DNA from 3 places in the Pantoea sp. X-Soil-TKNS-1207 genome. Region 3 is predicted to be linked to each of the others. Evidence: predicted binding sites of a transcription regulator. Region 3 holds the regulator's gene; each other region holds the start of a gene.
The links. The regulator sigma-54, encoded in region 3, starts transcription at its own class of promoters, with help from an activator protein. The targets are predictions, from matches to a motif close to GTTGGCACANNTTTCGCTNT.
Positions count from the first base shown of each region.

Region 1: the regulator sigma-54 is predicted to act here: its motif matches at 2,145-2,164, upstream of AC6I8V_RS18150 (gamma carbonic anhydrase family protein).
Region 2: the regulator sigma-54 is predicted to act here: its motif matches at 1,692-1,711, upstream of glnK (P-II family nitrogen regulator).

Region 1 covers NZ_AP035958.1:3,913,919-3,917,177, reverse strand. Annotated here, with positions in the region: gene tsaC (L-threonylcarbamoyladenylate synthase type 1 TsaC) at 1-269, shown strand, start outside; gene aroE (shikimate dehydrogenase) at 273-1,091, shown strand; gene AC6I8V_RS18155 (DUF1488 family protein) at 1,088-1,336, shown strand; gene AC6I8V_RS18150 (gamma carbonic anhydrase family protein) at 1,312-1,866, opposite strand; rRNA gene AC6I8V_RS18145 (16S ribosomal RNA) at 2,335-3,259, shown strand, end outside.
Region 2 covers NZ_AP035958.1:1,101,773-1,105,031, reverse strand. Annotated here, with positions in the region: gene amtB (ammonium transporter AmtB) at 1-1,267, opposite strand, end outside; gene glnK (P-II family nitrogen regulator) at 1,301-1,639, opposite strand; gene AC6I8V_RS04965 (SmdB family multidrug efflux ABC transporter permease/ATP-binding protein) at 1,898-3,259, opposite strand, start outside.
Region 3 covers NZ_AP035958.1:548,749-552,007, reverse strand. Annotated here, with positions in the region: gene lptA (lipopolysaccharide ABC transporter substrate-binding protein LptA) at 1-173, shown strand, start outside; gene lptB (LPS export ABC transporter ATP-binding protein) at 179-904, shown strand; gene rpoN (RNA polymerase factor sigma-54) at 953-2,386, shown strand; gene hpf (ribosome hibernation promoting factor) at 2,408-2,695, shown strand; gene ptsN (PTS IIA-like nitrogen regulatory protein PtsN) at 2,867-3,259, shown strand, end outside.

The sequences.
Region 1 (3,259 bases), 960 kb from region 3:
ATACGCCACGCTGGCTGACCGGACGTTTCGACTCCCTGGCAGTGCGCGTTAGCGATCATCCCGATGTGCAGGCGTTGTGCCGCCGCTTTGGTAAACCGCTGGTTTCAACCAGCGCCAATCTGTCTGGCGAGCAACCCTGCCGTACCGCGGCGGAAGTGGCGCAGCAATTTGGCACGGAATTCCCGGTATTGCAGGGTGAAACCGGTGGCCGTCTTAATCCTTCAGAAATCCGCGACGTTATCAGCGGTGAACTTATCCGTCAGGGCTAATTCATGGACAACTTTGCCGTTTTCGGTAATCCGATTGAACACAGTAAATCGCCTTTTATCCACCGTCTGTTCGCGGAGCAAACCGGTATTGATCACCGCTATGGGCGGGTGTGTGCGCCAGTGGATGGATTCCCGCAAGCCATCGGCGAGTTTTTCTCGTCGGGCGGTAAGGGAGCAAACATAACCTTACCCTTTAAACAACAGGCGTGGGAATTCGCTGATGAACTCAGCGAGCGCGCTGCGCTGTCGGGGGCGGTCAACACGCTTAAGAAAGATGCGCAGGGGCAGATCCTTGGCGATAACACCGATGGTATCGGCCTGCTGAGCGATCTGGAACGACTGCATATGATTCGCCCCGGCGACCGTGTGCTGCTGGTGGGGGCGGGCGGTGCCGCGCGCGGCGTGATTTTACCGCTGCTCTCCTTAGGCTGTTCACTTACGGTAGCGAATCGCACGATGGAACGGGCAGAGTTACTGGCGGATATCTTCCAGCACAGTGGCGCCATTCACGCCTGTGGTTTTGACGCGCTGGCGGGGCAATCGTTTGATCTGATCGTTAATGCAACGTCCAGTGGCGTCGATGGCAAAGTGCCACCGCTACCGGTTTCATTGATTACTCAGCATACCCGTTGTTATGACATGTTCTATCAGCAAGGGCTGACGCCGTTTTTGCTCTGGTGTCAGCAGCTGGGAGCGCATCAGCTTGCCGATGGCTTAGGTATGCTGGTGGGGCAGGCGGCTCATGCTTTCCAGCTGTGGCATGGCGTAATGCCGGAGATCACGCCAGTGATTGCACAATTAAAGCAGGCGATGCAGCCGTGAATCAGGCCATTCAGTTCCCGGACCGGGAAGAATGGGATCATAATCGCCAGGCGGTATGTTTTCCGGCGATGGTCAATGGCATGGGATTGATGTGCGCGATTTCGTCAGAAGCATTGCACGCCCGCTTTGGCGAAGGTGAAGCGATGGCGCTATTTAGCGTCCATCGCTGGGATCTTGAAGAAGAGGCGGAACAGCTGATCCGCAATGATGAGGTCGACAATCAGGGTTGGGTCTGGTTTTCCTGAGCGAGATAATCATTTTTCCAGCCAACATAGTTGTTGGCTGAGTAGCGAAGCCCTTCAATCTCCGCCTCGCTTAGCGGGCGAATTTGTTTTACCGGGCTGCCTAAATAAAGGTAGCCACTCTCCAGCCGCTTCCCAGGGGGAACCAGGCTGCCTGCGCCAATCATCACATCCTCTTCAACGATCACGCCGTCCAGCAGAATCGATCCCATACCAACCAGTACGCGATCGCCAATGGTGCAGCCATGTAACATCGCTTTGTGGCCGACGGTAACGTCTTCGCCAATCACCAGCGGGTACCCATCCGGGTTGCTGGCTGATTTGTGGGTCACATGCAGCACGCTGCCATCCTGCACATTGGTGCGAGCGCCAATGATCACCCGGTTCACATCACCACGAATGGCGACCAGCGGCCAGATGCTGACATCGTCTCCTAATATGACGTCACCCACCACCACACTGGTTTTATCGATCATTACCCGATCGCCGGTTTGTGGGTAGCTGCTTTTATAGGGACGTAGGGCTGTTGACATGATCTTTCTCCTTTTGCTCATTTATCCCTAGCCTGAGCGCGATCCAGGCATCAGACAAGCTGATTTTTAACCGGATCGTTCGTGATCTCAGCAGAAAGGATGAAAACTCACCACTCGAATAAAAAGATCGAAAAAAGGGGTTGTGCAATTTATTCGGATCCCTATAATGCGCCTCCACTGACACGGCACAACGGCTTACGAAGTGTGGTTCAGCAGGTAGCGAAATATCGCTAACCACCAGAGAAAAATCTCGAAAAAGAGATTGACTCTGAAGGAGGAAAGCGTAATATACGCCACCTCGCGACAGCAGCGTAAAGCACTGGTCGCACTGCTCTTTAACAATTTATCAGACAATCTGTGTGGGCACTCGCAGGATTGATATCAAAAGTCTACGGACTTAAAAAATATCAAGTCTCAAGAGTGAACACGTAATTCATTACGAAGTTTAATTCTTTGAGCATCAAACTTAAATTGAAGAGTTTGATCATGGCTCAGATTGAACGCTGGCGGCAGGCCTAACACATGCAAGTCGAACGGTAGCACAGAGGAGCTTGCTCCTTGGGTGACGAGTGGCGGACGGGTGAGTAATGTCTGGGGATCTGCCCGATGGAGGGGGATAACTACTGGAAACGGTAGCTAATACCGCATAACGTCGCAAGACCAAAGTGGGGGACCTTCGGGCCTCACACCATCGGATGAACCCAGATGGGATTAGCTAGTAGGTGGGGTAACGGCTCACCTAGGCGACGATCCCTAGCTGGTCTGAGAGGATGACCAGCCACACTGGAACTGAGACACGGTCCAGACTCCTACGGGAGGCAGCAGTGGGGAATATTGCACAATGGGCGCAAGCCTGATGCAGCCATGCCGCGTGTATGAAGAAGGCCTTCGGGTTGTAAAGTACTTTCAGCGGGGAGGAAGGTGTGATGGTTAATAACCGTCGCAATTGACGTTACCCGCAGAAGAAGCACCGGCTAACTCCGTGCCAGCAGCCGCGGTAATACGGAGGGTGCAAGCGTTAATCGGAATTACTGGGCGTAAAGCGCACGCAGGCGGTCTGTCAAGTCGGATGTGAAATCCCCGGGCTTAACCTGGGAACTGCATTCGAAACTGGCAGGCTAGAGTCTTGTAGAGGGGGGTAGAATTCCAGGTGTAGCGGTGAAATGCGTAGAGATCTGGAGGAATACCGGTGGCGAAGGCGGCCCCCTGGACAAAGACTGACGCTCAGGTGCGAAAGCGTGGGGAGCAAACAGGATTAGATACCCTGGTAGTCCACGCCGTAAACGATGTCGACTTGGAGGTTGTTCCCTTGAGGAGTGGCTTCCGGAGCTAACGCGTTAAGTCGACCGCCTGGGGAGTACGGCCGCAAGGTTAAAACTCAAATGAATTGACG
Region 2 (3,259 bases), 550 kb from region 3:
CGTGGCTGTTCACATCCAGACCTTCACGTTCCTGATCTTCCGGAACACGCAGGCCCACAATCATATCGGCCAGTTTGAAGCCAATGAAGGCAACCACACCGGACCAGACGATAGTCGTACCCACGCTGAACAGCTGTACCCACACCTGATGGCCCATGGTCACGCCTTCTGCATAACCTACGCCGCCCAGAGAAGAGGAAGCAAACACACCGGTCAGGATACAACCGACGATGCCGCACACGCCGTGCACACCGAACACGTCACACGGGTCATCAACGCGCAGCCATTTCTTCAGGGTGGTTACACCCCACAGGCCAGCCAGACCACCCACCAGACCGATAATCAGCGCACCGCCGACACCGACATAACCACACGCCGGGGTGATCGCCACCAGGCCTGCGATAAAGCCGGAAGAAGCACCCAGCAGAGAAGGTTTGCCACGCAGCGCCCACTCACCGAAGGTCCATGACAGCACCGCACCGGCAGTGGCAATCACGGTATTCAGGAAGGCCAGCGCAGCGATTTCGTTAGCGGCAGAGGCAGAACCGGCGTTAAAGCCGAACCAGCCCACGTACAGGATCGCCGTACCGGTAAACACCATCGGCAGGTTGTGCGGTTTGAATGCTTCTTTACCGAAGCCAGCACGTTTACCTACCAGGTAAGCACCCACCAGGCCAGCAACCGCGGCGTTGATGTGCACCACAGTACCGCCTGCGAAGTCCAGCGCGCCATCTGTCGCCAGCAAGCCGCCCGCCCAGACCATGTGCGCAATCGGCAGGTAAGCCAGCGTCAGCCACACGGCAACGAAAATCAGCACGGCAGAGAAACGAATACGTTCAGCAATGGAACCGACAATCAGACCCACGGTGATACAGGCGAAGGAAGCCTGGAACGCGACGTGGATGTATTGATAGAACGTGCCCATCAGCGCTTTCAGCTCGATGTTTTTCAACATCGCCCACTGGAAGCTACCGAAAAACGCGTTGCCTTCGCTGAAGGCCAGTGAATAGCCATAGATCATCCACAGCACACACACCAGGGAGAAGGTTACGGCAACCTGGGTCAGCATCGACAACACGTTTTTACCGCGGATCAAACCGCCGTAGAACAGGGCAATACCCGGAATCGACATGAACAGCACCAACGCGGTGCAGATCATCATAAACGCGTTATCGGCTTTATCCGCAACGGCAGGAGCTGCCGCCATGGCCAGAGACGGTAACAGCGCCAGGCTGGTCAGGCCCAACTTCGTCATTAGTTTATTCATTTCTTTCCATCCCATCACAATACATAGCCCCAGTTACAGTGCTGCTTCGTCGGTCTCGCCAGTACGAATACGGATAACGCGCTGCAGTTCCGCAACGAAAATTTTGCCGTCGCCAATTTTGCCGGTGTAGGCTGCTTTGCTGATAACGTCCACCACTTCATCGAGTTGATCATCAGCAATGGCGATATCAATTTTTACTTTTGGCAGGAAGTTCACGCTGTACTCGGCACCGCGATAAAGCTCTGCGTGACCTTTCTGGCGACCGAAACCCTTCACTTCGGTAACTGTCAGTCCCTGAATGCCAATAGAGGATAAGGCTTCACGCACGTCCTCCAGCTTAAATGGTTTGATTACCACGGTAACCAGCTTCATACGTTCCCCTCCAGGTATAAAATGATTGAGTCTTACCGGACACGCAGGGATATAAGCAAAGGGTGTGCCATAAATAAAAAAAGCGCGTGGTCAGCAGATTAGCCGCGTCGCAGCGCGCTTCGTTATGTGATGCACAACACAAATGGGAGTGGGAAAGGAAGAAAGGAGTGGATTATTTGCACTTCTTTGGTGCTTCGAGCCTCAAAGAAGTGCATTTATACAGAAGATTCCGATAAATTTGCGCAAAAAAGGTGCAATTCACCCTTCAGCCTGCACGGGGATGCCCGCCGCGAGTTCATCACCCACCTGTTGCAGCTGGTACATTTGCCAGTAACGCCCCTGCTGGGACAGCAGCTCGCTATGGGTTCCGCGCTCCGCCACCTGACCGCGATGCAGCACCAGAATCTGATCCGCTTCGGTAATGGTGGAAAGACGGTGCGCAATCACCACCAGCGTACTGTGCTGGCGCAACGCGCGCAGGGCTTGCTGGATCGCCTGCTCGGTGCCGGAATCGATATTGGCGGTGGCTTCGTCGAGGATCAGAATCTGCGGCAGCGACACCAGCACCCGCGCCAGCGCCAGTAACTGTTTCTGGCCAACCGACAGATTATTGCCCTGCTCACCCAGCCGGGTATGGATACCGTCCGGCAGAGTACGCACCAGCTCGGCAAGCTGCACCGTTTCCAGCGCCTGCCATACCGCCTCTTCCGGGATATCACGGCCAAGACGCACATTGGCGAGGAAGGTATCAGCCAGCACCACCGGGTCCTGCTGCACCATCGCCACGCTCTGACGCAACGCCTGGTGCGTCAGCTGAGGCAGCGGACGCCCATCCAGCTCGATGCTGCCTCGCGTAACCGGGTAGTACCCCATCAGCAGGTTCGCCAGCGTACTTTTGCCGCTGCCGGTATGCCCGACCAGCGCGACAAAACCGCGCGCAGGCACCTCCAGATCCACCTGACTCAGCACATCGCGATCGGCACGATAGGCAAAGCTGACGTCGCGCAGCGAGATGCGCCCCGATGACAGCGGACGGTTGTCTGCGCCGTAGCCTTGCTGTGCCGCATCCATCAGTTCGAAAATACGCTCGCCGGACACCACCGCCTGTTGCAGCATCGATTGCTGGGTAGTGAGTTCAATCAGCGGCTCATTCAGACGCCCCAGATAGGTGATAAAGGCGTAGAGCACACCAACTTCGAACACGCCTGGCGTGGTAAAGCTGAACAGCATCAGCAGACCGCACAAAATCAGTGCAGAGAACAGGCTGAGCAGCGGACGCAGCAGAAAACCGTCGAGCCGCAGCGTCTCCATGCGCGCCACGTAGTGCGAGCGGCTGGCTTCGCCCATGCGTTCGCCAAATCGCGCCTGCTGGCGGAACTGCTGGATCACGCTCATGCCGTTGATCACTTCATTGAAGCCATTATTGATATCCGCCAGATAGCTGCGCACCCGGCGGGCAATCGGCGTGCTGTAACGCTGATAAATCAGCATCACCGTCAGCACCAGCGGGAAGATCACCATCGCCACCAGCGCCATGCGCCAGTCAAGGGCGAACATCGCCACCAGCATCGCGCCAATCAGCGCGGCACTGCGCAGCACCGTTGCCACCACCGTGACGTA
Region 3 (3,259 bases):
ACATTGAGCAGCTGGATAGCAACATCAAAGGCGATCGCATCACCTATCTGGTGAAAGAGCAGAAAATGCAGGCCTACAGTCAGGGCCAGAACAAACGCGTGACCACCGTGCTGGTGCCGTCGCAGTTGCAGGATAAAAACGGTTCGTCCCAGAGCCAAAAAAAGAGTAACTGATTTCTATGGCCACACTGATCGCTGAAAACCTGGCGAAAGCCTACAAAGGCCGCCGCGTGGTAGAAGACGTTAGCCTGCAGGTTAAATCCGGCGAGATCGTCGGCCTGCTGGGTCCAAACGGGGCCGGTAAAACCACCACCTTCTACATGGTGGTGGGCATTGTGCCGCGCGATGCCGGCCGTATCGTGATTGACGATGAAGACATCAGCATTCTGCCGCTGCATGCCCGTGCACGCCGTGGCATTGGTTATCTGCCACAGGAAGCGTCGATCTTCCGCCGTCTGAGCGTCTATGACAACCTGATGGCGGTACTGCAAATCCGTGAAGATCTCACCGAGGAGCAGCGTCAGGATCGCGCCAACGAGCTGATGGAAGAGTTTCACATTGAGCACCTGCGCGACAGCATGGGCCAGGCGCTCTCCGGCGGTGAACGCCGTCGTGTGGAAATTGCCCGTGCACTGGCCGCCAACCCCAAATTCATCCTGCTGGATGAGCCTTTTGCTGGTGTGGACCCCATCTCCGTTATTGATATCAAAAAAATCATTGAGCATCTGCGCGATAGCGGGCTGGGCGTTCTGATCACCGACCACAACGTGCGCGAAACCCTTGCCGTTTGTGAACGCGCTTACATCGTCAGCCAGGGGCATTTGATCGCTCACGGCACGCCCGATGAAATACTTGCAGATGAGCAGGTTAAGCGTGTTTATTTGGGCGAAGAGTTCAGACTCTGATAAGGTGTCGTAACACCCGACGTTTGCTTAGGAAATTCAATCCGGATTATGAAGCAAGGTTTGCAACTCAGGCTCAGCCAACAGCTGGCGATGACACCCCAGTTGCAGCAAGCAATCCGCTTGCTGCAACTCTCTACGCTTGAACTCCAGCAGGAATTACAGCTTGCGCTGGAAAGCAATCCGCTGCTTGAACAATCAGATGTACATGAAGAAGTAGACGCTCGCGAATATCAGGAAAATGAAGCGCTCGACACCCGTGAAGCGCTTGAGCAAAAGGACATGCCGGAAGAACTGCCGCTCGATGCGACCTGGGATGAGATCTACACCGCCGGGACGCCTTCCGGGACCGGCACGGATTATCAGGATGATGAACTGCCGGTATATCAGGGGGAAACGACACAGTCGCTCCAGGATTACCTGATGTGGCAGGTTGAACTGACCCCTTTCACCGATACCGACCGCGCCATTGCCACGTCGATTGTCGATGCCATCGACGACACCGGTTATCTCACCGTCACGGTTCAGGATATTTGCGACAGCATCGGCGATGAAGAACTGACGCTGGAAGAAGTTGAAGCGGTGCTGAAACGCGTACAGCGTTTCGATCCAGTGGGTGTTGGCGCACGCGATCTGCGCGACTGTCTGCTGGTGCAGCTGTCGCAATATGCGGCCGAGACCCCGATGCTGGCTGAGGCGCGCTTAATCGTCAGCGAGCATCTCGACCTGCTGGCTAATCACGATTTCCGCAGCCTGATGCGTGTGACGCGTCTGAAAGAAGACGTGCTGAAAGACGCGATGTTGCTGATTCAGTCACTCGATCCACGTCCGGGACAGTCGGTTAACACCAGCGAACCCGAATATGTCATCCCCGATGTGCTGGTACGTAAAATCGGGATACGCTGGACGGTGGAACTGAATGCCGATAGCGTGCCACGACTCAAAATCAATCAGCATTATGCGGCCATGGGCGGTGCGGCGCGTAATGACAGTGACAGCCAGTTTATCCGCAGTAATTTACAGGAAGCCAAGTGGCTAATTAAGAGCCTGGAGAGCCGCAACGACACGCTGCTGAAAGTGACACGTTGTATCGTCGAGCAGCAGCAGGCGTTTTTTGAGCAGGGTGAGGAGTACATGCGTCCAATGGTGCTGGCGGATATCGCTCAGGCCGTGGATATGCATGAATCCACCATTTCCCGCGTTACCACGCAGAAGTATTTACACAGTCCGCGTGGCATTTTTGAACTGAAATATTTTTTCTCCAGCCATGTTAATACCGAAGGTGGCGGCGAAGCCTCATCAACGGCGATTCGTGCACTGGTGAAAAAATTGATCTCTGCGGAAAACCCCGCAAAACCCTTGAGCGACAGCAAACTGACCTCCATGTTATCTGAACAGGGCATCATGGTGGCCCGCCGTACGGTTGCTAAGTATCGCGAGTCTTTGTCCATCCCGCCCTCGAATCAGCGCAAGCAGCTGGTTTGAACGTATTGAGAAGGAAGACCTATGCAGATAAACCTTACCGGACTGAATGTTGAGATTACCGAACCGCTGCGCGAGTTTGTAAATAGCAAATTTGCCAAACTGGAACACTATTTTGATCGTATCAATCAGGTCTATATTGTTCTGAAAGTGGAGAAGGTAACGCAGATTGCTGATGCAACGTTACATGTGAACGGTGGAGAGTTGCATGCGACATCGGAAGCGGAAGACATGTACGCGGCCATTGACGGATTGATCGATAAGCTCGCCCGTCAATTGACTAAACATAAAGACAAACTGAAAAAACACTAACCTTCACGCTTGCAGGGTGCTGACCGGTTCGGCACTCAGAGCACAGAATGGGGCGGGCTGACCGCCCCGTTTTGTCATCTGCGCAAGCGCCAACAGGAGACTGCATTTTTCCCGACATCGGGGTAAAGTGGGTGATCCTCGCGGCTATGTGAACTCGCAAGTGAAACGATGATGAACAACGATCTGACACTGGAATTGAGCTCGGTCCTCACGCTGGACTGCACCCGCAGCGGCGTACACTGCCAGAGTAAAAAACGTGCGCTGGAAATTATCAGCGAGCTGGCAGCGAAGCAGCTCAATCTGCCTCACCAGACGCTTTTCGAAGCAATCCTCACCCGTGAACGCATGGGCAGTACCGGTATTGGCAACGGCATTGCCATTCCACATGGCAAGCTGGAGGAAGATACTCTGCGCGCCGTAGGCGTGTTTATCAGCCTCGATCAGCCGATCGCCTTTGATGCGGTCGACAATCAACCGGTAGACCTGCTGTTTGCGCTATTGGTGCCGGCAGACCAGTGCAAAACCCATCTTCATACGCTATCGCTGGTGGCAAAACGCCTGGCG